One region of the Acidovorax lacteus genome, then DNA from elsewhere that is predicted to be linked to it. Evidence: predicted binding sites of a transcription regulator. Region 1 holds the regulator's gene; the other holds the start of a gene.
What was found. Region 1 encodes HrcA, which represses chaperone genes, less so after heat shock. Its sites were predicted from a motif close to TTAGCACTCNNNNNNNNNGAGTGCTAA; they were not measured.
Positions count from the first base shown of each region.

Region 2: the regulator HrcA is predicted to act here: its motif matches at 3,920-3,946, upstream of ABD866_RS03015 (co-chaperone GroES).

Region 1 covers NZ_BAABEX010000011.1:145,739-160,319, reverse strand. The annotation lists gene ABD866_RS09155 (RelA/SpoT family protein) at 1-1,841, shown strand, start outside; gene greB (transcription elongation factor GreB) at 1,872-2,435, opposite strand; tRNA gene ABD866_RS09145 (tRNA-Arg) at 2,513-2,589, opposite strand; tRNA gene ABD866_RS09140 (tRNA-Ile) at 2,716-2,792, opposite strand; gene hrcA (heat-inducible transcriptional repressor HrcA) at 2,844-3,848, opposite strand; gene ABD866_RS09130 (NAD kinase) at 3,877-4,773, shown strand; gene recN (DNA repair protein RecN) at 4,776-6,443, shown strand; gene rapZ (RNase adapter RapZ) at 6,440-7,309, shown strand; gene mutY (A/G-specific adenine glycosylase) at 7,380-8,447, opposite strand; gene ABD866_RS09110 (dynamin family protein) at 8,444-10,390, opposite strand; gene mutM (bifunctional DNA-formamidopyrimidine glycosylase/DNA-(apurinic or apyrimidinic site) lyase) at 10,517-11,329, opposite strand; gene ABD866_RS09100 (tetratricopeptide repeat protein) at 11,380-13,149, shown strand; gene ABD866_RS09095 (lipoprotein insertase outer membrane protein LolB) at 13,257-13,664, shown strand; gene ispE (4-(cytidine 5'-diphospho)-2-C-methyl-D-erythritol kinase) at 13,678-14,541, shown strand; tRNA gene ABD866_RS09085 (tRNA-Gln) at 14,566-14,581, shown strand, end outside.
Region 2 covers NZ_BAABEX010000004.1:203,460-218,040, reverse strand. The annotation lists gene ABD866_RS03025 (PepSY-associated TM helix domain-containing protein) at 1-1,099, opposite strand, end outside; gene ABD866_RS03020 (TonB-dependent receptor) at 1,102-3,198, opposite strand; gene ABD866_RS03015 (co-chaperone GroES) at 4,028-4,318, shown strand; gene groL (chaperonin GroEL) at 4,416-6,056, shown strand; gene ABD866_RS03005 (cytochrome b/b6 domain-containing protein) at 6,387-7,109, shown strand; gene ABD866_RS03000 (winged helix-turn-helix domain-containing protein) at 7,140-7,805, shown strand; gene ABD866_RS02995 (ATP-binding protein) at 7,802-9,190, shown strand; gene eda (bifunctional 4-hydroxy-2-oxoglutarate aldolase/2-dehydro-3-deoxy-phosphogluconate aldolase) at 9,248-9,889, opposite strand; gene edd (phosphogluconate dehydratase) at 9,880-11,670, opposite strand; gene ABD866_RS02980 (SMP-30/gluconolactonase/LRE family protein) at 11,733-12,635, shown strand; gene pgi (glucose-6-phosphate isomerase) at 12,683-14,242, opposite strand; gene zwf (glucose-6-phosphate dehydrogenase) at 14,424-14,581, shown strand, end outside.

The sequences.
Region 1 (14,581 bases):
ACCAGGCAGAGTCGTTCCGCAAGATGCTGCTGGCCATGGCCCGGGACGTGCGCGTTATCCTCATCAAGCTGGCGGATCGCACGCACAACATGCGCACCCTGGCGGACATGCCGCGCAGCAAGTGGGCGCGTATCTCGTCCGAGACGCTCGAGATTTATGCGCCGATTGCCCATCGGCTAGGGTTGAATCAAACCTACCGCGAATTGCAGGATCTGGCGTTTCGGCACCTGCATCCATGGCGCTACCACGTACTGGCCAAGGCCGTGCAGAAGTCGCGCAACCGCCGCCGCGATCTGGTGCAGAAAGTGCAGGCCGAGGTGGATGCGGCATTCACCAAGATCGGTATGCGGGTGCGACTGGCCGGTCGCGAAAAAACGCTGTACTCCATCTACCAGAAGATGGACCACAAGCATCTTAGCTTTGCCCAGGTCACGGACATCTATGGCTTCCGCGTGATCGTGCCCTCGATCACCGACTGCTACACAGCGCTGGGTGTGCTTCACCAGATGTACAAGCCGGTTCCGGGCAAGTTCAAAGATCACATCGCGATCGCCAAGCTCAATGGCTACCAGTCGCTGCACACCACACTGGTGGGTCCGTCAGGCGTCAACATCGAGTTCCAGATGCGCACAGAGGAGATGCACCTCATCGCAGAAGCGGGGGTGGCCGCGCATTGGCTCTACAAGGCGCAAGACAGCGAAGGCACACCATCGGAACGGCTGGGAACCAAGTGGCTGCAGTCGCTGCTGGACATCCAGAACGAGACACGCGACGCAGCCGAATTCTGGGACCACGTCAAGGTCGATCTGTTCCCCGATGCTGTGTACGTGTTCACACCGAAAAGTCAGATCATGGCGCTGCCCCGCGGCGCGACGGTCGTGGATTTCGCCTATGCCATCCACAGCAACGTGGGAGACCGCACGACAGCGGCCAAGATCAACAACGAGCTGGTCCCGTTGCGCACCGAGCTGAAAAACGGGGACGTCGTCGAAATCGTCACAGACCCCGTCTCATCTCCCAACCCAGCCTGGCTGGGCTTTGTGCGCACAGGGCGGGCTCGCTCGAAAATCCGGCACTACCTCAAGACACTGGCTCAGACCGAGTCGGAAGGCCTGGGTGAAAAGCTGCTGCTGCAAGCCCTTCGAGCCGAAGGGCTGGGCCAACTGCCTCAGCAGTCAGCAGAGAACCAAGGCCTATGGGAAAAACTGTTGCGCTTTACAGGCAACAGGTCGCGCAGCGAGCTCATGACCGATATCGGTCTGGGCAAGCGCATCGCCAGCATCGTGGCCAAGCGCCTGGTCGTGCTGATGGCAGAACAGGGCATGCGCCCCGATGCGCTGCTCATGACGCGTGAGCGCTATACCTCGCACGAGACCGTCTCGCAGGGGGCCGTGACTCTGGATGGCAGCGAGAACGCTTCGGTACAGTATGCCTCCTGCTGCCGCCCAGTGCCTGGAGACGCCATCCTTGGCTACCTTGGCCGAGGTGAAGGCCTGGTGGTTCACAACGCCGAGTGCAACGTAGCACGCCGGCTGCAGCACAAGGACAGCGAGCGCTTTATTGCAGTCGACTGGTCCGACGACCCTACACGACTGTTTGAAACCGGGATCGCCGTGACAGTCACCAACGGCAAGGGTGTGCTCGCGCGCGTCGCCGCCGAACTGGCACATTCCGAAGCCGATATCACGCATGTGGACATGGACGAAGAGGGAGCGCTGGATACCACAGAGCTGCGGTTCGTGATCGCGGTGCGCGATGCTGCGCATGCGGAAAACGCGCTACGTAACCTGCGTCGCACCCAAGCCGTCTTGAGCGCCAAGCGGCGCCTCCCCACGGGTTAGCGACACAGCGTGCGCTTCAAAGCGCACGGATCAGGACGGAGCCCCCGGGTAGCGTACCTCCAGAATCTCCAGCGATCGGACCCCGCCGGGCGTGGGCAACAGTACTTCGTCGCCAACCCGGCCTTTGAGCAGCACTCGCGCCACTGGAGAGATCCAGCTCACCTCCCCGCAGTGGCTGTCTGCCTCGTCAATGCCCATGATGGTGACGGTTCGCTCGTCACCCAAGTCGTCTGTGTATGTGACGGTCGCACCGAAAAACACCTGGTCGCTCCCGTAGTGCACAGACGGATCAACCACCTCGGCAACTTCCAGCCGCTTGGTCAGAAACCGAATACGCCGATCGATTTCACGCAAACGCTTCTTGCCGTACAGGTAATCGCCGTTTTCCGAGCGGTCTCCATTGCTCGCTGCCCAATGCACCACGTCCACAATGCGCGGACGCTCGTTGTCGATCAGGTCCAATAGTTCCGCCCGCAACCGGGCATAGCCGGCAGGTGTCATGTAGTTCTTGGCACCCTGCGGCAATGAAGGAAGCCCGACATCGTCCTCGTCATCGGCGCCACCGTCGTTTTCCCGGGTGAAGGCTTTGCTCATACGCAACAGTGACAAAAGCACTACAGATCGCAATATGGAAAAAGCCCTGACACCATTCGATGTCAGGGCTTACCATTTGGTGCGGCTGGCAGGAATCGAACCCACGACCCCTTGGTTCGTAGCCAAGTACTCTATCCAGCTGAGCTACAGCCGCCAAGACTTGAATTGTAGCACAGTTTTTCGAAGTTTTTTCAATCAACTGGCTAGGCTTCTGTTTTCACATCCACCCGCTCAAGCAAGCCTCAAATTATAGCGCAGTTTTCTGCCTCAAGAAGCCACCTGGTAGGGCGTGCTGGACTTGAACCAGCGACCAAAGGATTATGAGTCCTCTGCTCTGACCAACTGAGCTAACGCCCCGAGTGCCACTCGAGAGCCCTATTGTAGGCTGCGACGGGGCATCCAAGCCCCTCAACGCCTATGGCTCAAGGCGTTGGATACCAGCTTCGAGGTGATATCGACAATCTGGATCATGCGGTCATACGCCATGCGAGTGGGGCCTATAACGCCCAGAGTTCCGACCACCTTACCGTCCACTTCATAGGGAGCGCTCACCACGGAGAGTTCCTCGAACGGAACCACCTGACTCTCACCGCCGATGAAGATACGTACGCCTTCGGCTTCGTGAGACCGTTCCAGCAAACGCAGGATCTGAGTCTTCTGTTCAAACAGATCAAACGCGCGACGCAGATTCCCCATATCGCTGGAGAAATCACTCACTGCAAGCAGGTTGCGCTCGCCGGAGATGACCACGTCTTCCTGCGCCTCATGCAACACCTCGGCGCCGACATGCACTGCCGCCTGCATCAAGGCGGCCACCTCGCCGCGCAACTGATCCAACTCATGCTTGACCCGCTCCCGAACCAAGTCCATGTCCAACCCTGCGTAGTGGGTGTTCAGATAGTTGGAGGCCTCGACAAGCTGACTGGCCGCATAGTCGGTGTCCGTGAAGATGACTCGGTTCTGCACATCACCTTCAGGTGACACGATGATCACCAGCAAACGGCGCTCCGATAGCCTCAGAAACTCGATGTGGCGGAACACGGAACTGCGCCGCGGGGCCATCACGACGCCAACGAACTGAGACAGGTTCGACAAAAGCTGCGCCGCATTGGCGATCACCTTCTGGGGTTGCTCCGGCGGCAGTTCCAGCGTCGGCAAAGCGTCCCGCTGCACTGTCAGCATCGTGTCCACAAACAGCCGATAGCCGCGCACGGTAGGGATGCGTCCCGCGGAAGTGTGCGGGCTGACGATCAGCCCCAACTCCTCCAGATCCGCCATCACGTTGCGTATCGTGGCAGGTGAGAGGTCAAGCCCAGACGCCCTCGACAAGGTGCGCGACCCCACCGGCTGTCCTTCAGCGATGTAGCGCTCGACCAGAGCTTTGAGCAACAACTTGGCGCGGTCATCGAGCATGGATTCATTTTAATGATGTAATTTCGCGATGCCCCCTCTATTCCGACGCGTCGCACTCATCGGGAAATACCAGCCAGTTGCAGCCGGTGGCACCGCCCGCAGCGCTGTCGACACACTGGACCATATCGCGCACTTCCTCATGGACCAAGGCTGCGAGGTTGTGCTCGAAGCCGAGACGGCGGCGAATACTGGCCTCCCCCACTACCCAGTGGCAGACGTGGACGGCATCGGCCGAGAGTGTGATTTGGGCTTGGTTGTCGGCGGTGATGGCACCATGCTGGGCATTGCCCGCCGGCTTGCTCGCCATGGAACCCCGCTGATTGGAATCAACCAAGGCCGTCTCGGGTTCATCACAGACATTCCCCTTGACGGCTTCGCCGCGATATTGCCGCCGATGCTGCACGGTGAGTATGAGGAGGAATCCAGACCCCTGATGCGTGCGCACGTGGTGCGCGATGGCGAGGTCGTCTTCGAGGCCTTGGCCATGAACGACGTGGTCGTCAATCGTGGCGCGACCTCCGGCATGGTGGAACTGCGTGTGGAAGTGGGCGGGCAACTACTGGCCAATCAACGCGCTGACGGGCTGATCGTCGCATCGCCGACCGGTTCCACAGCATACGCATTGTCGGCGGGTGGCCCCATGCTGCATCCGTCGATACCCGGCTGGGTACTGGTCCCGATCGCGCCACATACCTTGTCCAATCGGCCGATCGTGCTCTCCGATGCTATGGAGGTTGCTATCGAAATTGTGAGCGGCCGAGATGTGAGCGCCAATTTCGATATGCAATCACTTGCATCCTTGCTGCACGGTGATCGAATTCATGTCACGCGGTCCGACTACTGCGTGCGTTTTTTACACCCGCGCGGCTGGAACTACTTCGCCACGTTGCGAAAAAAGCTGCGCTGGAATGAAGGAGGATCTTGATCGTGGCGCTGCGACGCATCGAACTGCGCGACTTCGTCATTGTGGAAAGGCTCAGCCTGGAACTGCAGCCAGGATTCACCGCCTTGACCGGAGAAACCGGCGCAGGCAAATCGATCCTCATTGACGCGCTGCAATTGGCACTTGGCGCGCGCGCAGATGCAGGTGTGGTGCGCGATGGTGCTGAGCGCGCCGACATCGCAGCCGAGTTCGATACGCCTACAGGTCTCGCACCATGGTTGGAAGATGCGGGCTTTGACCGGACCGAAACCACCCTCGTTCGCCGAAGCATTGACCGTCAGGGGCGCAGCCGCGCATGGATTAACGGCAGCGCAGCCACCGCGGCTCAGCTGCGCGAACTGGGCGAGCAGATGCTCGATGTGCACGGCCAGCATGCCTGGCAAAGCCTGGTGCGGCCCGATGCGATTGCGGCACTGCTCGATGCTTATGCCAAGGTGTCAACAACCGAGGTGCAGCAGGCCTGGAGGGCATGGCGCTTGGCAGAGCGAACGCTGCAAGAGGCCCGACAGTCGCAAGAGCATTTGCAGATCGAACGAGAGCGTCTGCAGTGGCAGATCAAGGACATGGAAAAGCTGGCCCCGCGTTTGGACGAGTGGGACGAATTGCACAACGTCCACCAGCGTCTGCTGAACGCCCAGGGGCTCCTGGATACCGCCCAGCAAGCGCATGCCGCACTTGCAGGAGACGAGAGTGCCGGCGCTCGCTACTCGCTCCATCAGGCTCGAACCCTGCTGGACCACTATCGATCCGTGGAGCCAGAATTTTCGGGGTTGCTGGATCTTCTCGACTCGGCCACCGTCCAGGTCGACGAGGTGGTTCGCAGCCTGCAAAGCTACTCACGTCATGTTGAGCTGGACCCAGCCCGGCTGGAAGAACTGGACAACCGCGTCGCCCAATGGCTGAGCCTGTCGCGACGCTATCGCCGCGAGCCGCAGGAGCTGCCGATGCTGCTGGAACAATGGCGCGTGGAACTGGCCCGGCTTGATTCCGCCGTAGACCTTGAAGGTCTGCAGCGCGAGGCCCAGCGAACCGAAAACCGCTACCGCGACGCCGCAAAACGCATCAGCCAACAGCGCAAGAAAGCCGTACCCGCCCTGTCACGCGATGTGACCCTGGCCATGCAGGAGCTTGGCATGCCAGGAGGCGTCTTTACGGTGACGCTGGAGGCGGCCGAAACGCCTACGTCCATGGGGCTAGACGCCATCGGCTTTCTTGTCGCCGGGCATCCTGGCGCGACACCACGGCCTATTTCCAAGGTGGCGTCCGGTGGCGAGCTGTCCCGAATTTCTCTCGCCATCGCAGTCACGACCAGCCAGCTGGGGTCCATCCCTACGCTCATCTTTGACGAGGTGGATTCTGGTGTTGGTGGAGCTGTCGCCGACACCGTCGGCAAGCTGTTGCGACGCCTTGGGGAAGACCGCCAGGTTCTGGCGGTGACCCATCTGCCGCAGGTTGCGGCCCGCGCGCACCATCATCTTCTGGTCGAGAAGAGCCGCGGGAAGACGACCACCAGTCAGGTGCGACCACTGCCCACAGCCGACAGGGTGCGAGAGCTTGCCCGCATGCTAGGCGGCGAGAAGATCACGGACACCTCACTCGCGCACGCCAGCGAGCTGCTCGATGCGGCAGCCCTGATCCAAGGCACGCCATGAACACAAGTCTTGAACTGGTGCTGATCACCGGCATGTCGGGTTCCGGCAAGTCGGTGGCACTGCATGCGCTGGAGGACGCTGGCTACTATTGCGTGGACAACCTTCCGCCAGAGTTGCTTGCGTCGTTCGTATCGCTGGAGCACCGGCATCACGGCAACCGCGTCGCGATCGCTATGGATGTGCGCAGCGCCACATCATTGCCACTGGTGCCCAAGGAACTACATCGCCTGCGCGCCCAAGGCACAGTCGTTCACTCGCTGTTTCTTGATGCCACGACCGACACCCTGGTGCGACGATTTTCGGAAACCCGCCGCAGGCACCCACTGTCGCACGACGACCTGCATCAGCAACGGTTGGCCCTGACACAAACCATTGAGCTGGAACGAGAACTGCTGTCCGATCTGCGCGAGCTGTCTCATGTGATCGACACCAGCAACATACGGGCCTCCCAGTTGCAGGGCTACGTCAAGAAGCTCATGACCGCACAGCCTGGGCAGCTCACGCTGGTGTTTCAGTCATTCGCCTTCAAGCGCGGCATTCCGGTCGACGCAGACTATGTATTCGATGTCCGCATGCTGCCGAATCCCCATTACGAACCCGCCTTGCGACCACTCACAGGGCTCGACGCTCCAGTGGCAGAGTTTCTGCAGGCCCAACCAGAAGTCAGGCTGATGAAAGAGCACATTGCCCAGTTCCTGGGCCACTGGCTACAGCCGCTGGAGAGCAACCACCGGAGTTACGTTACCGTGGCGATCGGTTGCACAGGAGGGCAGCACCGGTCGGTTTTTCTGGTCGAAGCCCTCGCCCGGGAATTTCATTCTCGATGGACGACGTTGCGCAGACACCGCGAACTGGATCAACGCTGAGCAGTCGCCGTCCGCCAAAGCAGTGCCTCTACTGCATCTGAAAGCTGAGGAGACAAAGGCGCTGCAGCCTCTACATCTCGAGAGAATGGTTCTGCAGCACACCGCGCAGCGGTGCTGGCATTCCAAGGCTGCGCCATTCGTGCACGGCATGCCACCGCCCATCGAGCCCAGGTAACCGGCTCAAGTCTGGCCAGCGCACGACCACCGTGTGCAGATGCAGTTCCCGGTGGGTAAGCTGGTGCACCAACACCGGCGCAGTGCGCTCAACCGAGCCGGTACCGACTGCCCGCGCGCACCACGCGTCGGCCTCTGCAGCCGAACGCACCACTGGCGGACAATGGAGCCCGCCCCAGATACCTCGGCTCGGCCGCCGCTCCAGCCAAAGACTTTGATCAGGCCCCCAGCAGACCAGCAACCACCATGGCTCGCTTCGGCGCTGGACTGCCCGCGTCCTCACCGGATATCGCTCAGCGTCTCCGGCGCCCGCCGCGCGGCAATCAGACTGCAAGGGGCAAGTGTCACAGCGGGGTTGCCTGGGGGTGCAAATCTGAGCCCCCAGATCCATCAGACCTTGGGTGTAGCGCGGCATGGCTGTCTCAAGACTCACTTGCGGCAGCAGTTGCTCCGCCGCAGCCCACAGGTGCCGCTCGTGCCGCGGCTGGGCCAAGTCTTCGCCATAGGCCAGATAGCGGGTGAGCACCCTGCGTACGTTGGCATCCAAAATCGGCACGCGGTGGCTGAAACAAAAGGCCGCAATGGCGCCGGCCGTGGATCGTCCAATGCCAGGCAACGCAGTCAACTGTTCGACCGACTCAGGGAATCGTCCGGCATGCCGCACCACAACCATCTGCGCACAGCGATGGAGGTTGCGAGCCCTGCTGTAGTAGCCTAGGCCCGCCCAGAGCGATAGCACCTCATCCTCCTGCGCCGCGGCCAGCGAAGCGACATCGGGGAAACGCTCTAAAAACCGAGCGTAGTATCCAAGCACCGTTTGCACCTGGGTCTGTTGCAGCATGATCTCTGACAACCAAACCCGGTAGGGGTCACGTGTGTTTTGCCACGGGAGGTGGTTGCGACCGTGGCGCGACTGCCAGACGACCACCCGTTCGGCCATCGGGGGCGTTGCCGCAAGATTCATGCGGTTTCAGCTTCGCTCATGGCTTGGGGCATCGCGACAAGTTGCCCGGTAAGTTCCTGCAGACGCTTCTCGATCCAGCCCAACTGCTCTTCCGACGCCTCAATCTCTGTGATTCGCTCCACAAGGCCCGTAGCCGCTTGCTGGATACGGTCTACCGCTTCGATACGACGCGAGAAGCTTCGCCGCCGCTCGCGCAGTTGCGCGTCCAACTGTGCGGTGGCTGACTTGCTCCAGAGCTCCAAATCGTTGGCGGCAGACTCATACACCGTCCGCAGCCGCGTAGCGAGCGCGCGAACCAAACGCTGAGCGAACTCTGGCTGCGCCAGCTTGATCGCGTTGCCGACACCCAGATACTGAACGTGGCTTTGCTCGATCAATGCCAGTTCCTGCTGGTAACTCTCCAGCTGCGGCGCTGCAGGGACTTGGAGCGAGAAACCGAATTCGGCATTGAGTTGACGGAACGTTCCGCTCAGCATGGCATGAATCTCACCACCAGAGGCCACTGCTTGGTCCAGCGTAGTGCGAAGGCGGTCGAAGGTCTGAAGGTAGATCTTCTTGGCGCCCAACTTCAGTCCGCCCTGCTGCAACGCATGCGCCAGTTCAGACAACTCCGCCTTCAAGGCTTTCGACCCGAGCTGCGCGAACACATCCTTCAACAACTTGAGGTGAACCGCACGCAGGGCCTGGATCTTGGTAGTGCTCAGGTCGAACTCGCGCTGCTCCTGCTCAATGCGTGCGCGCATCGCGTCGATCACGGACGCATTCTTGCCCCGCAGGCTGCGCAACTCCGCCATCTGGTCGTCGAGGTCCCGCCGCCGGATGTTGATCACACGCCCCGTCTCTGCACGCAAGCCGGCCACACCGGAAGAGACAGCCGCCCGCAGGATTTCTTGCCGTTGGCTCATCACCCGTTGGGCAAGCGCATCTTCCAAGGCCGGCAAGCCGCTGGATTCCAGCAGGACGTCGTCGCAATTGATTTTGGCGACCAGACCCTTTTGCGCGGAGACCGCGATCACGCGCTCCAGGGGAACGCCCAGCATTTCAGCCGACGTCACTCGCTGGCGCTCAAGCTGAAGCTCCACCTGCTCGGGGGAACTGAGGTCGTCCCAGAGGGTATCGATCTTGTTCAGGACGACCAGACGGGCAGCCGCATCGCCGCTGGCCGTGGCCAGGTGCTCACGCCATATCGACAGATCGGAGCGCGTCACGCCCGTATCGGCCCCCAGGATGAACACCACGGCATGGGCCTGGGGAATCAGGTTCACCGTCAGCTCGGGTTCTGCCCCCACCGCGTTCAATCCTGGCGTGTCGAGAATTACCAGCCCCTGCTTGAGCAATGGATGCGGCACGTTGATGAGAGCATGCCGCCACATCGGTACCTCGACCAGACCATCGGGTCCGAGCACGGGGTTTTCATCAGGCATGTCGTCGTGCCAGAAACCAAGCGCACGCGCCTTCTCCTGGCTGACGCGCAGTACCTCGGATACCTTCTCCAAGGACCGGGCCAGTTGGTCGGCATCTTGGACATCCAGCGGGATCTCGAGCCAGCGATCATGTCGACTGCGCCAATCCGCCAGCCCAAGCGGCTGCAGCCGAGTCTCAATTGGCAGCAAACGCAGGCTGGGAGCACGCTCCGCGTCGTAACCGAGCTCCGTGGGGCACATCGTGGTACGCCCAGCGCTTGCCGGCATGATTCTTCGCCCGTAATCGGCAAAAAAGATCGCGTTGATGAGCTCAGACTTACCGCGCGAAAACTCTGCAACGAAGGCCACCGTGACTTTGTCGCTGCGCACCTGCGCTTCCAGGCGCTGCAATCGCTCCTGCACCGCCGCGTCCATCAGTTCGTGGGATGACATCCACTCGCCAAGCTGCTTGAGCTGCTGGGCGAACGCACGGCGCCAAGCACCGTGCTGGTCAAACTGTTCGTTGAATGAAGGTCCCACGTGATTCCTGTGATCGGCTGGTGCGGCAGGCACTGGCCTGCGATCAAAATATAGCATTGGCTCCCGGAATGCGATTGTCAGGCTCCAGCCGGAAAAACAACAGCCACAACAGCCGCCCGGGACGCCTTACCGCTGACAGATCGCACAAAAGTAGGTGCTGCGCTGCGCCTGTTGCATGACCTTGATGGCTGTTCCGCACACACGACACGGAGCCCCTGCTCGCCCGTACACCATGGTTTGCGTCTGGAAATGACCCAGCGTACCGTCCACGCTGGCGAAATCCCTGAGCGAGCTTCCGCCAGCAGCCAAGGCCTGAAGCAAGACCGCACGGATCGCGGCATGCAAACGGATCACCCGAGCCATGCCGATGCGGTCTGAACGGGACGTGGGGCGAATACCCGCCCTGAAAAGGGCCTCGCACGCGTAGATATTGCCGACACCCACCACCACCCGCCCTGCGAGCAGCAGTTGCTTGACCGGCGCCCGGGTTGCGCGCAGTCCGCGCCACAAAGCTTGAACCGTGAATTCGTCTGACAGAGGCTCCACCCCCCAAGCACCGAGCAATTTATCCGCCAGCGGATCCTCCGGAGAGCGGATCCACACCACTGCGCCAAAGCGCCGCGGATCGTGTAAGCGCAGCAGTCCGGAACACAACACCAAGTCGAAATGGTCGTGCGGACCCGGCGCAGCCCGCTCCCGGTGGAACTGCAAGCTGCCCGACATGCCCAGATGAATGAGCAGCAGCCCCTCGTCCAGCTCCAACAACAGGTACTTGGCTCGCCGTCTGACAGCCTTGATGCTACTCCCGACCAGGCTGGAAGGCTCACACGACAAGGGCCAGCGCAGCGGCTTTCCCAGGCGCACATCGCGGATGATTTGCCCCACCACGAGGGGCTCAACACTGCGGCGCGTGACTTCAACCTCGGGCAACTCTGGCATGAATGTACAGGTAGAAATGTCGGGACGGGGGCTTGGATTATTATGGTTCGATGCCTTCGCCACTCTGCCCTCGAACACGTTCCCTTGGCTTGCTTCTGGCTTTGTCCAGCACCTGCGCGGTCACCTGGTCACAGGCGACTCCCCAGCCAAACCCCGCGGTGGTGTCGCATCCTCAACTCGATGGCGAGCTGTTTTACGAACTGGTGGTGAGCGAAATGAGTGCGCGCCAAGGCGATGCCATCACCGGTTATGCACTCATGCTGGAGGCAGCACGGCGGCTGCGGTCCGATCAGTTGTTTCAGCGGGCGACCGAGATAGCACTCCAGGGACGCTCGGGCGACCAAGCTTTGGTGGCCGCACGCGCATGGAAAAGTACGCTCCCGCAATCCCGCGAGGCCAACCGGTATCTGCTGCAAATCTTGGTGGCCCTGAACCGTATCACTGACACACCGGAACTGCTGCGTCAGGAATTGGCTGCCACCCAACCGCGCGCACGTGCAGCCGCAATTCAGGCTATTCCCCAACTGTTCGGCCGTGTGAGCGACAAGGCACTTGCTGCGCGCATTACGGAGCAGGCCTTGGCAGATGAGCTGGTACACCCAGCCCAAGGCCCCGTGGCATGGGCTACCGTGGGCCGGATGCGCCTGGCCGCAGGTGACCGCACCGGCGCCGAGCAGGCAGCGCTGCAGGCACTGTCCCAAGACCGGCACCAGGAGGCGGCAATCCGTTTCGCGCTCGACCTGCTGGAAGAGGGCGTGGGCAGCATGCAAACGCCTGTCAGCGAGCATGCAGCCTCCGCCCAGGCGACGCCTGATTTCCGGCTGGCCTATTCACGTGTACTGCTTGGCAGCCAGCGCTACAGCGAAGCCCGTCAGCAACTCGAAATCGCCACACGCGACCGACCCGATGCCCCCGAGCCGTGGCTGATACTGGCCACGCTGCAGTTGCAGGAGCGTCAATGGGACGCCGCTCAGACGTCGACAGACCGCTTTCTGGCGCTTGCATCCGGCGGCGGCGCCGCAACGGGCTCGGCACGGGCCGACGGTCCGCAACGGCTGCTGACGCAGGCTTATCTGGTCCAGGCACAAATCGCCGAGCAGCGGAATGATCTGGTGGGCGCCGCGCGATGGCTGGACCGCATCGAGGATGCGCAGGAACTTACCAGCGTACAAACCCGACGCGCCTCGATCCTGGCCCGGCAAGGCCGCATCGACGAGGCCCGCGCCCTGCTGCAGAAGCTTCCTGCCGCAACCGATGCGGAACGCCGCATGCGCCTGCTGGCAGAAGTCCAGCTTCTTCGCGATCACAAGCGCTATCAGGAAGCGTACGACGCCCAGAGCAAGCTGGCAGCGCTGGCCCCCGAGGATGACGACGTGCTCTACGAACTGGCCATGTTGGCTGAAAAGACCGGGAAACCGGAGCGCATGGAGTCGCTGCTGAGAAACATCATTGCAAGAGACCCACGCAACCACCATGCGTACAACGCGCTCGGATACTCCCTGGCAGACCGTGGCGAGCGGCTGCCCGAGGCGCGCGAGCTGATCCTCAAGGCGCTGGAACTGGCGCCGGGCGATCCGTTCATCACCGACAGCCTGGGCTGGGTCGAGTACCGGATGGGCAATCTTGCGGAGGCCAGAAAGTGGCTGCAGCAAGCATTCGAGAAGCGCTCTGATGCCGAGATCGCGGCCCATCTGGGCGAGGTGCTCTGGAAATCCGGCGAGCGCGACCAGGCCCTGAGCGTCTGGCGCAAAGGCCTTGAAATCGGCCCCGACAACGAGACCTTGCGTGAAACGCTGAAAAGGCTCGGAGCACAGCTTTGAGGGCGGCCCCTCAAACGGCCGCGCTCTGGACAAGGCGGCGATGGGGCGTGGGCCTCACAGGCTCGTTGGTGGCGATCGCAACGGTGGGTTGTGCCTCGCCCGCTCGCATGGAACGACAGCCGTCTTCCTGGTCTGGCCGCCTGGCCATTCAGGTGGACGACCCCTCCGTGCCTTCTTTTGCTGCGGCCTTTGAACTGGAAGGCTCTGCCATTCGAGGCACGTTGCGCCTTCTGAGCCCTCTGGGCACCGTGCTGGGTCAGGCCGGCTGGAACCCCGACGGCGCTGAGTTGAGCACGGGCGGCACCAGAGAAACCGCCCAGTCGCTGGACGCTCTTTTGTTGCGCCTGACCGGCACAGCCCTGCCGATCGCAGCGCTTTTCGACTGGCTCCAGGGACAGGCCACCAGCGTCCCAGGCTGGCGGCTGGAACAACTCGACCCGGAGGCTGGGCGGATCGTCGCGCTCCGCGAGCAGCCTCTACCGCGCGTCAGCTTGCGCATTGCTTTATCGCCTTGAGCCCCCTCGTTCCATGCGCACCCTCTACGACGTTCCTGCCCCCGCAAAGCTCAACCTGTTTCTGCACATCACGGGGCGCCGCCATGACGGCTACCACCTGCTGCAGTCGGTGTTCATGCTGATCGACTGGTGTGACCTGCTGGACTTTGACATTCGTTCGGACGGTCAAATCAGCCGGGAGGATCTCGAAGGCTCGGTGCCTTGTGACGATCTGTGCACCCGGGCGGCCCGCCTGCTGCAGACCCGGACAGCTTGCCCTCGGGGCGTTCACATTGGTCTGCGCAAGCGGCTGCCAGCCCAGGCCGGGATGGGAGGGGGCTCTTCTGATGCAGCCTCCACCCTGCTCGCACTCAACCGCTTGTGGGGACTGCAGCTCCCCCTGCCCACCCTGCTCGAACTGGGCTTGCAGCTCGGCGCTGATGTGCCTTTTTTTCTACAAGGACGCAATGCGTGGGTCGAGGGCATCGGCGAAAAGATCACCCCGCTTTCGGGAGCGGCCGCATTGCCCCCACAGCGTTGGATCGTGGTCAAACCCACTGCCGGGCTCGATACGAGCCGCATTTTTTCGGCGCCCAATTTGAAACGCGACACAAACAGTGCTACAATCGCAGGCTTTGCTGCAGCACACTACGACTTTGGTCGTAACGACCTGCAGCCCGTTGCACAAGCCTTGTGCCCCGACGTTACAACAGCCCTTGATTGGCTTGAGTTGCGCGGACTTCAGGGGAGGATGACGGGCTCTGGAAGTGCAGTGTTTGCACGCATTTCGCACGATTGGACTGCTGGCAACATTCCGGATGGATGGCAGGTAAAAACGTGCGATAATCTAGGTCTTCATCCACTTGCAGGATGGGCGCCAGAAAAGATTCAAGGTTAGCTGTCTGCGACAGCTAACCTGTGTAGGGGAGTCGCCAAGT
Region 2 (14,581 bases), on a different contig from region 1:
GCGGGTAGGCAGACGCGGTGAATACACCCTGCGCACCCTGCGGTGGGTTCACGGTGTAGCCGGGGGCCAGTTGAAGGCGCTGCACCAGGACCATCACGGTGTCGATGTCAAGCGCGGTGCGGGCGGGGCTGGACGTTGCTGCAGACTGCGCGACGGACCCCTCGCCATGCCAGATATGCGGGTTGTGCTCCGCGTTCGTTTGGGCATGCGCCGCATGGCCTTGCTGATGCTCAAGACTCGCACTGCCGGGCTGCTGCGTGCGTTGCAGTGTCCACGGCAGGTGCGCCATGTCGGCAAGAGGTTGGCCCGACATGGGCAGCTGGACACGCACGCCTGCGGGGTAGCCAAAATCATGGCCATTGGCCCATTCGTTGGCCTTGGCGCCCCACAGCACCGACCAAGGCATGCCCGTTATTGCCAGGAAAAGCAGGCCAACACCTACCACCACCCCGGTCACTGCATGCAGATCGCGCCAGTACACGCGCTGGCGTGGCGTACCGCGCACAGTGACCACGCCCCCCCGGGACGCCGCAACCGAGCCGCGCGGCCACCACAAATACAGGCCGGTGAACACCAGCAAGATCGCCCAGCCCGCTGCCATTTCGATGAAGCCACGTTGCACCGGGCCAAAGTACTTCAGGCTGTGCAGCTTGCGGATCGTCCAGCCCAGCGTGCCCCGGTCGCTCAGAGTACCCAGCACCTTGGCATTGGCAGGGTCTACATAAACGGCCACCTTGTCCCCATCGACGGTGCGCACGCCCACCTCGGCAGAGCGGCCCGCTGCGGCAGGGGGCGTGTACTTGAACCAGGTGCCAGGCTGGGCAGCCAAGGCGGCGGCCAGGACGGCACTGTGTGGTGCGGGTTCAGTGCCAGCCGCTGCAGGCACAGGAACCGTGAGCAGGTCTGCATGCACATACCGATCAATGGCCTGGTGGTAGACAAACAGCGCGCCCGTTACCGCCAGCCAGATGAGCAGCGGCAGCACCAGCAGCCCAGCATAGAAGTGCCAGCGCCAGACGGCGCGGTACACGCTGCTGCGGGTGAGCGCAGAGCCGGGCTCTGTCTGTCCACCCTGCTCAGAGGTGAAAGCGCGCGCCATGCTCAGAACTTCCAGTACACGCCGGCATAAGCGCTGCGACCGTCGCCAGGCGAGTAGCCGGACGATCCGCTGTCGTACCACGCATAGACGTACTTGCGGTTGGTCACATTCTTGAGCTGCAGACCCACATCCAGCGTGGGCGACAGCCGCCATGTCGCTCCCAGGTTGAGCAGCGCGTAGCCTCCGGTACGCCCCAGGGTGTTGGTGCGCTCCAGGTAGTAGTTCCCCTGTGCATTGGTCCAGGCGCTGAGCTTGAGCTGCGTGCTGGCCTGGTAGTCCAAGCCCAGGGTGGCGAGGTAGCGCGGCACGTTTTCAATCTCTTTGCCGCGCGTCGCCGGAGCGCTCGGATCGGGTTCCACAATGCGCGCGATTTGTGACGAGTAGCCCAGCCAGCCGCTCCACCGCGCATCCAGGCGTGCATTGATCTGCACATCCAGACCCTTGCGCACGGTACGGCCGACGTTGCCCTGCCCGCCAGGATCGGGCAGGCCGTTCACGCCCAAAACACGCGCCACTTCGCCACTGGCGCGCTGCTCCCAGTAGGCCACGCGGGTTTCGACGCCTGTGGTGGGCTGCCACTTCACGCCGGTCTCCCAGCCATCGTTGAGCGACGGGTCCAGATTGCGGCTTTGCGACGGTGTTCGGAAACTGTCGATCCCCGTGCCAATCTGGAAAGTACGGCCCCAGTTGGCATACACACTGGTGTCGGGCCGTACCGCGTAGGCCACGCTGATCTTGGGCTGGGTGATGGTGCCGTAGTCGTGCACAGGGGATGTCACCCTGGTCAGGCTATCGGTAAAGCGGCCGCTGATGCGGTCTACCCGCAGCGCGGGAATGATCTTCAGCGCCTGCACAGGTTGCACCACGGCCTGCACATAGGCACCCCGTGTGTTCAGGTCAAAGTCCCAGTCCCGGATTTGAGAAGTACGCACCTGCTGCACTGTGCGATAGCGCTCGGCAGCGTTGTCCTGCCATTGCGCGTCAAAGCCGCCCTCCAGAGCGAAGGCATGTGCCCATGCGACTTTGGGCCGCCAGGTCAGGGTGGAGATCAGGCCCTTGTGAGCCTCGTCGTTGTATCGCTCTTGCTGCACACCCGCTTCAGAGAAGCGCACAAAGCGCCGGTTCTCATAGTGCTGGGTATAGGCGCGGGTGGTCCAGGCCAGATCATCGGACAGCTGCCCCTCCAGATGCGCACTCAGTTGCGTGGTCTCACGCGCGCTGCGATCCCACGCGGCATAGGCGGGTGAGCTGCGAGGTGCACGGGCAGCCTGCTCGGCCGTGAGGTAACCAGACTCCAGCGCCTTGTTCCTGTAGTAGCGGGCAATGACACCGGCACGCCATTGACCACCGTCGCTGGTGTAGAACCACCTGCCCGACAGCGCCTTTTTATCGGCATTGGCATGGTCGCGGTAGCCATCGGATTCGCGGGTGGCTACAAAGTAGTTCTGGCTCCAGTTGCCGCTCTCAAAACCCTTGGTGATTTGCAGCTCGCGCGTGCCAAAACTGCCCAGCGTCAGGCTGGCCTGGCCGTCGTTGCCGCCTTGACGTGTGATGACATTGACGTTGCCTGCAATGTTGTTCAGGCCGTGCCGCGGATCGTTGGTGCCCCGCACAATTTCGATGGCTTCCATCTCCAGAGGAAACACAGCATCCAGAAACGGCATGCCCCCTGCGTTGTCGTTGCTGGGAATGCCATCAATGAGCAGCTTGACGGCGTTGACCCGTCCTTCGCCATTGAATCCGCGCATCGAAAAGCGCCCGGCATCGGTGCCCTGCTTGAACTGCGTGACCTGAACGCCAGGTGCACGGGTGAGCAGTTCCCAGCTGTAGTCCACATGCTGGTCTTGCAACATGCTGGCACCCAGGATGTCCACCGAGCTGAAGACATTGCGCACGTTGAGCGCCCCCCAGGGGGCGGACTTGACGGTGACGGTACCCAGCGTGAGAGCTGCGTCTGAGGAGGCCTCGGCGGCAGGGGTTGCAGAGGCTGCAGATTGGGCCCACGCCGGGACAGACAGGGTCGAGATGGCGGTTGCAACGGCCAGGGCGAGCGCATGCCGCGCGGGCACACCAGAGGGGATACGTGAGAGGCTTGGCATAGGGAACCATACGGCCCCCTCGATGTTCGGCGCCTCAGTGACCACGCGCTGCAAACGCCAGCAGCCCCACCAGGACCACTACCGGCGCGCAACGACGTCTTCTACACAGGGCAGAACAGATAGGGGAGCGCTAAAAAAAGTGGGGAGGCAAAGTGCTGCGGGCCACGACTGCGTCGTGCCGGGCGCAAGCCAACAAAAAGAAGATCAGGCCGCTGAGAACCGAGGCGGTCCACGCGCAGGCAAGGCGGTGCCGTCCCATTGCGGCCGGTGCACCGACGCTGCAACAGGTCGGTTGTGCTGCCGCGCTGAAGCGAACGGCTCGACTGGAGGCTGCTGCGGAACAGGCGCTTGCAACTGCACACAGAGAATGCAGTCAAGCCCATACGGGCCCAAGGCCTGCAGATCGGATGCGTTGCCCTCGTCCCCGGCCTAGCCAACCACCACCAGCTTGACAGAGCCAGAGGCACTGCAGACCAACTCCAGCGACTGGGAATGGATCAGCGGGGCGGCGCTGGCCACTCCTACGACGCAACAAAACCACGCCAGAACAAGGCGGGCGAGCAGCGTGGAGGAGCGTAGGCGGTGCATGAAGGCCGAGTTATCGCCGGGACAGCCACATTGCGCCCACTCGGACCATCGTGCGCGCACACGCAGCCGGGGATGCGTCTGGCGTCATCGCCCGAAGCCCCTGGTCTTGAAACCGTCACAAATGCCCGTATCATTAGCACTCGCTGCAGATGAGTGCTAACAGCACCACTGCCCAGGGATGGTGCCCGGGCGTCCGGGTGCCTGGATTGATGCCGTTTTTTTTGAAACCAGGAGCAATGCAATGAACCTTCGCCCCCTGCACGATCGCGTGATCGTCAAGCGTATCGAGAGCGAGACCACGACCGCCTCTGGCATCGTGATCCCCGACAACGCCGCTGAAAAGCCCGATCAAGGTGAAGTGCTGGCCGTGGGTCCCGGCAAGAAGAACGACAAGGGTGAAGTCATCGCCCTGAACGTGAAGGTCGGCGACCGCGTTCTGTTCGGCAAGTACTCGGGCCAGACCGTCAAGGTCAATGGCGACGAACTTCTGGTGATGAAGGAAGACGACCTGTTCGCGGTGGTCGAGAAGTAATCCTTCGCCCGTTTATTACTCACTTTTTGATAGCTGCTCGTGCTTGCTTCATAAGCACAAGCAGCCAATTTGAACCCCCATTTCAGGAGCTTCCAACATGGCAGCAAAAGACGTAGTTTTCGGCGGCGAAGCCCGCGCCCGCATGGTTGAAGGTGTGAACGTTCTGGCCAACGCGGTCAAGGTCACCCTGGGCCCCAAGGGCCGCAACGTGGTGCTCGAGCGCTCGTTCGGCGCCCCCACCGTGACCAAGGACGGTGTGTCCGTGGCCAAGGAAATCGAACTCAAGGACAAGCTGCAGAACATGGGCGCCCAGCTCGTGAAGGAAGTGGCGTCCAAGACCAGCGACAACGCCGGTGACGGCACCACCACCGCCACCGTGCTGGCCCAGGCCATCGTGCGCGAAGGCAGCAAGTACGTGGCCGCCGGCCTGAACCCCATGGACCTCAAGCGCGGCATCGACAAGGCCGTGGCGGCCCTGGTGGAACAGCTGAAGAAGGCTTCCAAGCCCACGACCACCTCCAAGGAAATCGCCCAGGTCGGCTCGATCTCGGCCAACAGCGACACCTCCATCGGCCAGATCATTGCCGACGCGATGGACAAGGTGGGCAAGGAAGGCGTGATCACCGTGGAAGACGGCAAGAGCCTGAACAACGAACTGGACGTCGTGGAAGGCATGCAGTTCGACCGCGGCTACCTGTCGCCCTACTTCATCAACAACCCCGAGAAGCAGGCCGCGATCCTGGACAACCCCTTTGTGCTGCTGTTCGACAAGAAGATCAGCAACATCCGTGACCTGCTGCCCACGCTGGAGCAAGTTGCCAAGGCCGGCCGTCCGCTGCTGATCATTGCCGAAGAAGTCGAGGGCGAGGCCCTGGCCACGCTGGTGGTCAACACCATCCGCGGCATCCTGAAGGTCGTGGCCGTCAAGGCCCCTGGCTTCGGCGACCGCCGCAAGGCCATGCTGGAAGACATCGCCATCCTGACGGGCGGCAAGGTGATCGCCGAGGAAGTGGGCCTGAGCCTGGAGAAGGTGACCCTGGCCGACCTGGGCCAAGCCAAGCGCATCGAAGTGGCCAAGGAAAACACCACCATCATCGACGGTGCTGGTGCTGCAGCCGACATCGAGGCCCGCGTCAAGCAGATCCGCATCCAGATCGAAGAAGCCACCAGCGACTACGACCGTGAGAAGCTGCAAGAGCGCGTGGCCAAGCTGGCCGGCGGCGTGGCCGTGATCAAGGTGGGCGCTGCCACCGAAGTCGAAATGAAGGAAAAGAAGGCCCGCGTGGAAGACGCGCTGCACGCCACCCGCGCTGCCGTGGAAGAAGGCATCGTGGCCGGCGGCGGTGTGGCCCTGCTGCGTGCCCGCCAGGCCGTGGGCGAGCTGCGCGGTGACAACGCCGACCAGGACGCTGGCGTGAAGCTGGTGATGAAGGCCATCGAAGCGCCCCTGCGCGAGATCGTCTACAACGCCGGTGGCGAGCCTTCGGTGGTGGTCAACAAGGTGCTGGAAGGCGCTGGCAACTTCGGCTTCAACGCGGCCAACGACACCTACGGCGACATGATCGAAATGGGCATTCTGGACCCGACCAAGGTGACCCGCACCGCCCTGCAGAACGCCGCTTCTGTGGCTTCGCTGCTGCTGACGACCGAAGCCATGGTCGCCGAAGCACCGAAGGAAGAAGCCGCTGCCCCGGCCATGCCCGGTGGCATGGGTGGCATGGGCGGCATGGACATGTAATCCAGCCCCCGGCGCACCGCACGGCCGCACGCCGTGCGTGGCTTCCGACCCAGCCCGCAGGCTTCGGCCTGCGGGCTTTTTTCATGGGCGCGCCGGTCGTCCTGGCCCTTGCCGCCCAACGCCGCCGAAGCAGCACAGCCCCAGCAGCGTTGCGCGGCTCGGGGTGACCAGCCGCTCGAAAAGCAGCAGCAAGCGCTATTTATTTAATAGCATCTTATTCAGCACAGACAAGCACAAGCTGCCATTTTTGCCTATACCGGACCGGAAACCCCGAACCGCCCGCAGCGCAGCCTTCAGCCCCGCTTCAGCCAGCGCACGCACGATGGCGGCATGACATCGACCACCGCCGCCCTCCCCCCTTCGCCCGCCGCCGAGCCCCCGGCCGCACCCCGCCGCCGTCTGCGCGATGCGCCCAGCCGCCTGCTGCACTGGCTGCTGGCCATCGGCGTGGTGGGGGCCTATGCCACCAGCGAATGGGACAGCGCCCGTGCCGTGCACGCCCTGCTGGGCTACGGTGTGGTCGGGGTGCTGGTGCTGCGCCTGCTGTGGGGCCTGGTCGGGCCGCGCAGTACGCGCATCGGCGGGCTGGTCACCCGGGTGCGTGCCGCGCTCAAGGCCGGGCTGCGCCCCGAGGCAGGCTGGACGGTACGGGTGGGCGGTGCCATCGCGCTCACAGGCCTGGGCCTGCTGCTGCTGGCAGCGCCTGCCACGCTGTCGGGCGTGGCACTGCTGCACAGCGGCTGGGCGGGCAAATGGCTGGAAGACGTGCACGAGGCCCTGGGCAGTGCACTGCCCTTGCTGGCACTGGGGCACGCGGCCGCGCTGGCCGCAGCGGTGGCCCTGCGCGGGCGGCAGGCGCTGTCGCCCATGTTCAGCGGCACCGTGCCCGGCCCTGGGCCGGATGTGACGCCGCGCAACCACCTGGGCGTGGCTGTGCTGTGCGCCCTGGTGCTCACCGCCTTTCTGTGGGGACAATGGGACAGCGTGCAGACGGCTGTGGCCGACACCGCTGCCGTGGGCCACGAACGCCGCCACGACGATGACGACGATTGAGCCAACACCGAACCCACTCCCACCCTGCGTATGCGCATTCTGCTGGCTGAAGACGACGAACTGCTGGGCTCGGGCCTGAAGGCTGGCCTGGCCCAACACGGCTTTGCCGTGGACTGGGTGCGCGACGGCGTGGCCGCCGAGCGCGAGCTGCGCACCGATGGCTTTGCCGCCGCCATCCTGGACCTGGGCCTGCCCCGCCTGGACGGCATGCAGGCCCTGGCCGCCGTGCGCCGCGCAGGCTGCCGCACCCCGGTGCTGGTGCTCACTGCCCGCGACGCCGTGAGTGCGCGCATCGCCGGGCTCGACGCTGGAGCCGACGACTACCTGGTCAAGCCCATCGACCTCGAAGAGCTGGCCGCCCGCCTGCGCGCGCTGGTGCGGCGTGCACATGGGCAGGCCGAGCCGCTGCTGCAGCATGGCGCGCTCACGCTCGACCCCGCAGGCCGCACCGCCCAGTGGCAGGGCCAGCCTGTAGAGCTGTCGCAACGCGAGTTCGATTTGCTGCACGCACTGCTGCGCAACGCGGGCCGCGTGCTCAGCCGCGAGCAGCTCGAACAGCACCTCTACCCCTGGGGCAGTGAAGTGCAAAGCAACGCGGTGGAAGTGCATGTGTACCACCTGCGCCGCAAGCTGGCCCCCGGGCTGATCGAGACCGTGCGAGGCGTGGGCTACCGGCTGCCGCGCGAGGGCGCATGAGCAGCACGCCCGCCCCGGATCGGCCTGCAGCCGCCCCGCGCACCGCATCGCTGCAGCGCCGCCTGCTCACGGCCGTGCTGTCGCTGTGGGTGCTCGCCTGGGCCGCCACCGGGGTGCTCACCTGGGTGGACGCGCGGCACGAAGTGAGCGAGCTGCAGGACGCCCACCTGGCCCAGGCCGCGGCCTTGCTGCTGCTGCAACCCTTGGACGAGTTGGACGAACGCGGCCAGCAGACGGCCGCCGACCTGCACAAGTACCAGCCGCGCGTGGTGTTCCAGGTGTGGCACGCAGGGCAGCTCGTGGCCCGCTCCGCCAGCGCACCCACCGTGCCGCTGGCCCCGCCGGATGCGAGCGGCTTTCTGGACCGCCAGGTGCAGGGCCAGGACTGGCGCGTGTTTGCCACGCACACGGACGACGGCCACGTGCAGATGCTTGTGGGCGAGCTGGAATGGTTCCGCCGCGATGTGGTGCTGGCCAGCGTGCGCAGTGTGCTCACCCCGCTGGCGCTGATGCTGCCACTGGCGGCGCTGGGCGTGTGGTGGGCGGTGCGTGGTGCGGTGCGGCCCTTGCAGGCCCTGGGCACCAGCGTGGCCGAGCGTGCGCCGCAGTCGCTTGCGCCCTTGCCCGAATCCGGCGTACCGCCCGAAGTGCTGCCGCTGGTGCAAGCACTCAATCAGCTGCTGGACCGCGTGGCACACATGGTCGAGGCCGAGCGCCGCTTCACGGCCGACGCAGCCCACGAGCTGCGCACGCCGATTGCAGGCATCCGCATGCAGGCACAGGTGGCGCTGGGCGCCAGCGATGCCGCCGACCGCACGGCGGCCTTGCGGGCCACACTGGCAGGCTGCGACCGCGCCACGCGGCTGGTGGAACAACTGCTGCAGCTGGCGCGGCTCGAAACCGACGCAAACGCCGACGGTGCGGAATGCGACATGGCCGCCGTGGGCAGCACCGTCGCTGCATGGCTGGCCCCCCAAGCGCGGCAGCGAAACCAGACGGTGGTGCTGGATGTGGCCGCCGGCGTGCCGGCTGCGCCGGTGGGTGAGGCCCTGGCGCAAGTGCTGATGCGCAATCTGCTGGACAACGCGCTGCGCTACAGCCCGGACGGATCGACGGTGCGTGTGCGCATCGAACCCCTCGCACCTGGAGGCGGGCAGCTGTGCGTGGAAGACAGCGGCCCCGGCGTGCCGCCCGAGGCGCTGGACCGGCTGGGCGAGCGCTTCTTCAGAGTGCTCGGCACAGGCCAGAGCGGCAGCGGACTGGGATGGTCCATCGTGCAGCGCATTGCGCGGCTGCACGGGCTGGGCGTGCAGGCCGACACCAGCCCCACGCTGGGTGGCCTGCGCGTGCAGGTGCGCTGGAACGCGCCCCTGCCGCACGTTTAGGCCTGCCGCGCGCGCAAGCCCGCTGCCGCACGGCGCCGCGTGCTGCGCCGCGAGCGCTCAGGCGCTGCGCAGCGCCTGCGCTGCACGGGCCAGCTCGGTGATGCGGGCCCAGTCCCGCTGCGCAAGCGCTGGTGCTGGCGTAAGCCAGGAGCCGCCCACACAACGCACGTTGGGCAGCGCCAGATAGTCGGGCGCCGTGGCCACGGTGATGCCGCCCGTGGGGCAGAACGACACCTGCCCGAACGGACTGGCCCAGGCCTTGAGCAGTGGAATGCCGCCCACGGCCTCGGCCGGGAAGAGCTTGAGAAAGCTGTAGCCATCGTCCAGCGCAGCCATGATCTCGCCCGAGGTGGCCACGCCCGGCAGCAGCGGCAGGCCCAGGCCGCGGCAGGCTTGGCCCAGGGCGCTGGTATAGCCAGGGCTCACGGCAAACACAGCACCAGCGTCGCGCGCGCGTTGGGCGTCGGCCGCGCCCAGCACGGTGCCTGCGCCCACAATGGCCTCGGGCACGGCGCGGGCCATGGCCTCAATGGCAGGCAGGGCCGCCGGTGTGCGCAAGGTCACTTCGAGCACGCGCACACCGCCCTCGACCAGCGCCTGTGCCAGCGGCACGGCGTCCTCCAGGCGGTCGATCACGATCACCGGCACCACCGGGCCGTAGGTGGGCAAGTCGAGTGTGGAAAGCGGGGTCACAGCCATGTGCAGGCTCCTTGTTCGGCACCGCCTGCATGGCGGCGGAAGTTGGCAAACAGTTCGCGGCCAAAGCCGGTGGCTTCTGCCGCAGGGCCAGCAGCCGGGGTGCGGGCCGCCCAGGTGGCTTCGTCCACCAGCACATCGAGCGTGCCGGCCACGGCGTCCACCCGGATGCGGTCGCCATCGCGCACCCGCGCCAGCGGGCCGCCGCCCAGGGCCTCGGGCGTGACGTGGATCGCTGCGGGCACCTTGCCCGAGGCTCCGCTCATGCGGCCATCGGTCACCAGCGCCACGCGCAACCCCTTGTTTTGCAGCACGGCCAGCGGCGGCGTGAGCTTGTGCAGCTCGGGCATGCCGTTGGCCTGCGGGCCCTGAAAGCGCACCACGGCCACGAGGTCGCTGGTGAGTTCGCCCGCGGCAAACGCGGCCAAGAGCGCCTCTTGCGAATCGAACACCCGCGCAGGCGCTTCGACCACATGGCGGTCTTCGGGCACGGCCGAGACTTTGATCACCGCGCGCCCCAGCCGCCCTTGCAGCAGGCGCAGGCCCCCGGTGGGCGAGAACGGTTCGGCCGCAGGCCGCAGCACGCTGAGGTCGCCCGACTGCGCAGGGGCCGGCGCGGCCCCATCGGCAATGCCGCCCGGGTTGACCGAGAGCACGTCGGCATGCATCAGCCCTGCCCCCAGCAGCTCGCGGAGGATCCAGGCCGGGCCGCCAGCGGCCTGGAACTGGTTCACGTCGGCCTCGCCATTGGGGTACACACGGGCCAGCAGGGGCACCACGGAGGACAGCTCGTCAAAGTCGGTCCAATCGATCAGGATGCCGGCCGCACGGGCCACCGCCACCCAGTGGATCAGGTGGTTGGTGGAGCCCCCCGTGGCCAGCAGTGCGGCCATGGCGTTGACGATGCAGCGCTCGTCCACCAGGCGGCCAATCGGCGTGAAGCGCGTGCCGCGCTTGCCGATGTCGAGCACCGTGCGCACCGCCTGACGGGTGAGCCGCTCACGCTCGGCCGTGCCAGGCGCCTCAAAGGCCGCACCCGGCACATGCAGGCCCATGGCTTCCAGCAGCATCTGGTTGCTGTTGGCCGTGCCGTAAAAGGTGCAGGTGCCGGGGCCGTGATAGGCGGCCGATTCGGCGGCCAGCAGTTCGTCGCGACCCACCAGGCCCTGGGCGTACTGTTCGCGCACCTTGGCCTTTTCCTTGTTGGGCAGGCCCGAGCCCATCGGCCCGGCGGGTACGAACACGCAGGGCAGGTGCCCATAGTGCAACGCGCCGATCAGCAGGCCCGGCACGATCTTGTCGCACACACCCAGCAGCAGGGCCGCGTCGAACACGTCATGGGACAGCGCTACCGCCGTGGCCATGGCAATGGCATCGCGTGAAAACAGGCTCAGCTCCATGCCCGGCGTGCCCTGGGTGATGCCGTCGCACATGGCGGGCACTCCTCCGGCCACCTGCAAGGTCGCGCCGGCCAGGCGCGCTTCGTCGCGCAGCACGGGCGGAAACACCTCGTAAGGCTGGTGGGCCGACAGCATGTCGTTGTAGGCCGTGACCACGCCGATGTGCGGCGCTTTCTCGACCGTGACGCGGAACTTGTCGGCGCCCGGCAGCGCCGCATACGCATGGGCCAGGTTGGCGCAACCCATGCGGTCTTGCGGGGGGCGGCGCTGGATCATCGAGTCCACCACGGCCAGGTAGGCGCTGCGCGTGGCCTGGCTGCGCGCAACGATGCGCGCCGTGACGCGGTCCACGACCGGGTGGAGGGAAACATTCGGGGGCTGCATGGGCCGGCTCCGTTCAAGAACAGGGCCTAGAATGTAACTTGATAACACCCCTGGAGCAAGCCATGTCCCTGCACGTTCTGCCCGTTCCCCCCAGCCGGCTCGGCGAATCGCCGTTCTGGCATCCTGATGAGCAGACGCTGTATTGGTGCGACATTCAAGGACAGAAGGTGTGGGCGTGGCGTCCGGACGGCGGACCGCTGCGCCATTGGGACCTGCCCGCCGAACCCGGTTGTTGCGCCCCAACCGACCAGGGAAATTTGGTAATTGGGTTACGCGACGGCTTTTACCGACTCAACCCCCACCACGGGCAACTCACGCGCCTGGCCCTGCTGGACCACGACACCCGCGACCTGCGCCTGAACGACGGCCGCTGCGACAGCCACGGGCGCTTCTGGGCCGGCTCGGTCTACGCGCCCAAGACCGCCCCGCTCGCCTCGCTGTGGTGCCTGCGCGCCACCCCCACGGGCTATGCCGTGCAGCGCATGGCGGGTGGCAACCTCACAGCCAACGGATTGGCCTTCAGCCCGGACGACCGCTGGATGTACTGGGCCAACACGCCTGCGCACCGCATCGACCGCTTCGAGTGGAACGCAGCCACCGGCACCCTGGGCGAGCGCACGCCCTGGAAGCAGTTCGAGCCTCGCACCGAAGGCCAGCCCTATGGCGGCCGCCCCGATGGCGCCGCAGTGGATGCGGAAGGCCATTATTGGGTGGCCATGTACGAGGGCGCCTGCATCCTGCGCCTGCGCCCAGACGGCAGCGTCGCCCAGCAGATCGACACCCCCGTGCTCTATCCCACCATGGTGTGCTTCGGCGGCCCGGATCTGCGCACGCTGTATGTCACCTCGGCCATGGGCAATGCCCAAGCGCCACTGCCCGGCACCCAGGTGGCCCCGGGCTCGCTGCTGCAGATGCGGGTGGATGTGCCCGGCCTGCCCGTGCAGCGCTTCCGCGAGGCCGCCTGAGGGCGTGCCCTCCCCCAAAAAACTTGCGACCCCTCGGGCACCCCGCTTCAGGCCGCGCGCATGCGCTGCAGCAGGCCCGCGGTGGAGGGGTCCAGCCCCGCCACATCGCCACTGGCCAGCCGCGGCTCCAGGTCGCGCGCCAGCACCTTGCCAAGCTCGACCCCCCACTGGTCGAAGCTATTGATGCCCCAGACCGCACCGGATACAAACACCCGGTGCTCATAGAGCGCTACCAAGGCCCCCAATGCGCCCGGCGTGAGCGCATCGAGCAACAGGAAGGTGCTTGGCCGGTTGCCAGGGAAATGCCGGTGGCCATCGGCCTGCGTACGGCCCAGCATCAGCGCCTGCGCCTGCGCCAAAGCGTTGGCCAGCAGTTGGGCGTGGTGCCCGGGCAAAGCGTGCGTGGCCCGGCGCACCGCCATGATTTCGAGCGGCACGATGTCAGTGCCCTGGTGCAGCATCTGGAAGAACGCATGCTGCCCATTGGTGCCGGGCTCGCCCCACAGCACCGGCGCGGTGCTGTACGGAACCGGCTGCCCGGCCATGTCCACGCGCTTGCCGTTGCTCTCCATCTCCAGCTGCTGCAAATAGGCTGGCAGGCGGCGCAGCCCGGCGTGGTACGGCGCAATGCAGCGGCTGCCAAAGCCCATGAAGTTGCGATACCACACATCCAGCAGACCCAGGCGAACCGGCAGATTGCGCGCCAGCGGCGCCAGCCGGAAGTGCTCGTCCATGGCAAACGCACCGGCCAGCATCTCGCGGAAGGCGGCTGCGCCGATGGCAATCGCCAGCGGCAGCCCAATGGCGGACCAGAGCGAGTACCGCCCCCCGACCCAGTCCCAAAAGCCAAAGGTGGTGGTGATGCCCAGCGCCGCTGCGCCCTCGATGTTGGTGGTGAGGGCGGCAAAGTGACGCGCCACATCCTGCCCGCCCTGGGCCTGAAACCATGCCAGCGCAGAACGCGCATTGGTCATGGTCTCGACCGTGGTGAACGTCTTGGAGGCAATCAGGAACAGCGTGTGCTGCGCCTGCAAACCGGCCAGCACCGCAGCCAGTTCGTGCCCGTCCACGTTGGAGACGAAATGCAGTCGCCGACCGGGAGCGCGCTGGGCCTCCAGCGCAAGCACCGCCATTTGCGGCCCCAGGTCGGACCCGCCGATGCCGATGTGCACGACATCGGTGATGGCCGCGTCAGCGCGCACCCGCTCGGCATAGGCCAGCATGGCGTCCAGTGTGTCGTGCACGCGCTCGAGGTCTGCTGCCACCCCGGGCAGGTCGCCGGGCAGGGCCAGCCCCCGCGGCCTGCGCAGCAGCGTGTGCAGCACGGCGCGCTGCTCGGTCTGGTTGATGGCCGCGCCGCGCAACATGGCATCGCGCTGCTGCGGCACCCCACACTCCTCGGCCAGGCGCTGCAACAAGGTCTCGGTCTCGGCCGTCCAGAGATTTTTGGAAAGGTCGGCAAAGCACAGCGGTGCCTGTTGGCTGAGCGCATCGAAACGGTGCGGGTCCGACGCAAAGGCGGTACGCAAATCGAACGCATCACCCAGCCGGCTGCGGTGGGCATGGAGCAGGGGCCAGGCGACAGTCTGGTCGCAACGGGTGGGCATGGTGGTCACGGTAGAGATGGTACGGAATCCCAAATGGTAACCAAGTTACCTATCGATAGAGAAATAACACATCGCAGAGCGCAGAAAATCTCTTTTGCCATCAACAAATGTGCCGCAATAAAGTAACCTGATTACAATTACGCCTCGCGGCACTTGACCGCGAATATCTGGTGGAGACCCCATGAGCTTCGATCTCGTCCTGTTTGGCGGCACTGGCGACCTGGCCTGGCGCAAACTCATGCCGGCGCTGTTCCAGGCCTTCCGGCACGGCACCCTGCCCGATGGCGGTCGCATTCTGTGCGTCGCGCGGGACAATCTCAGCGACGCCCAGTACCGCGC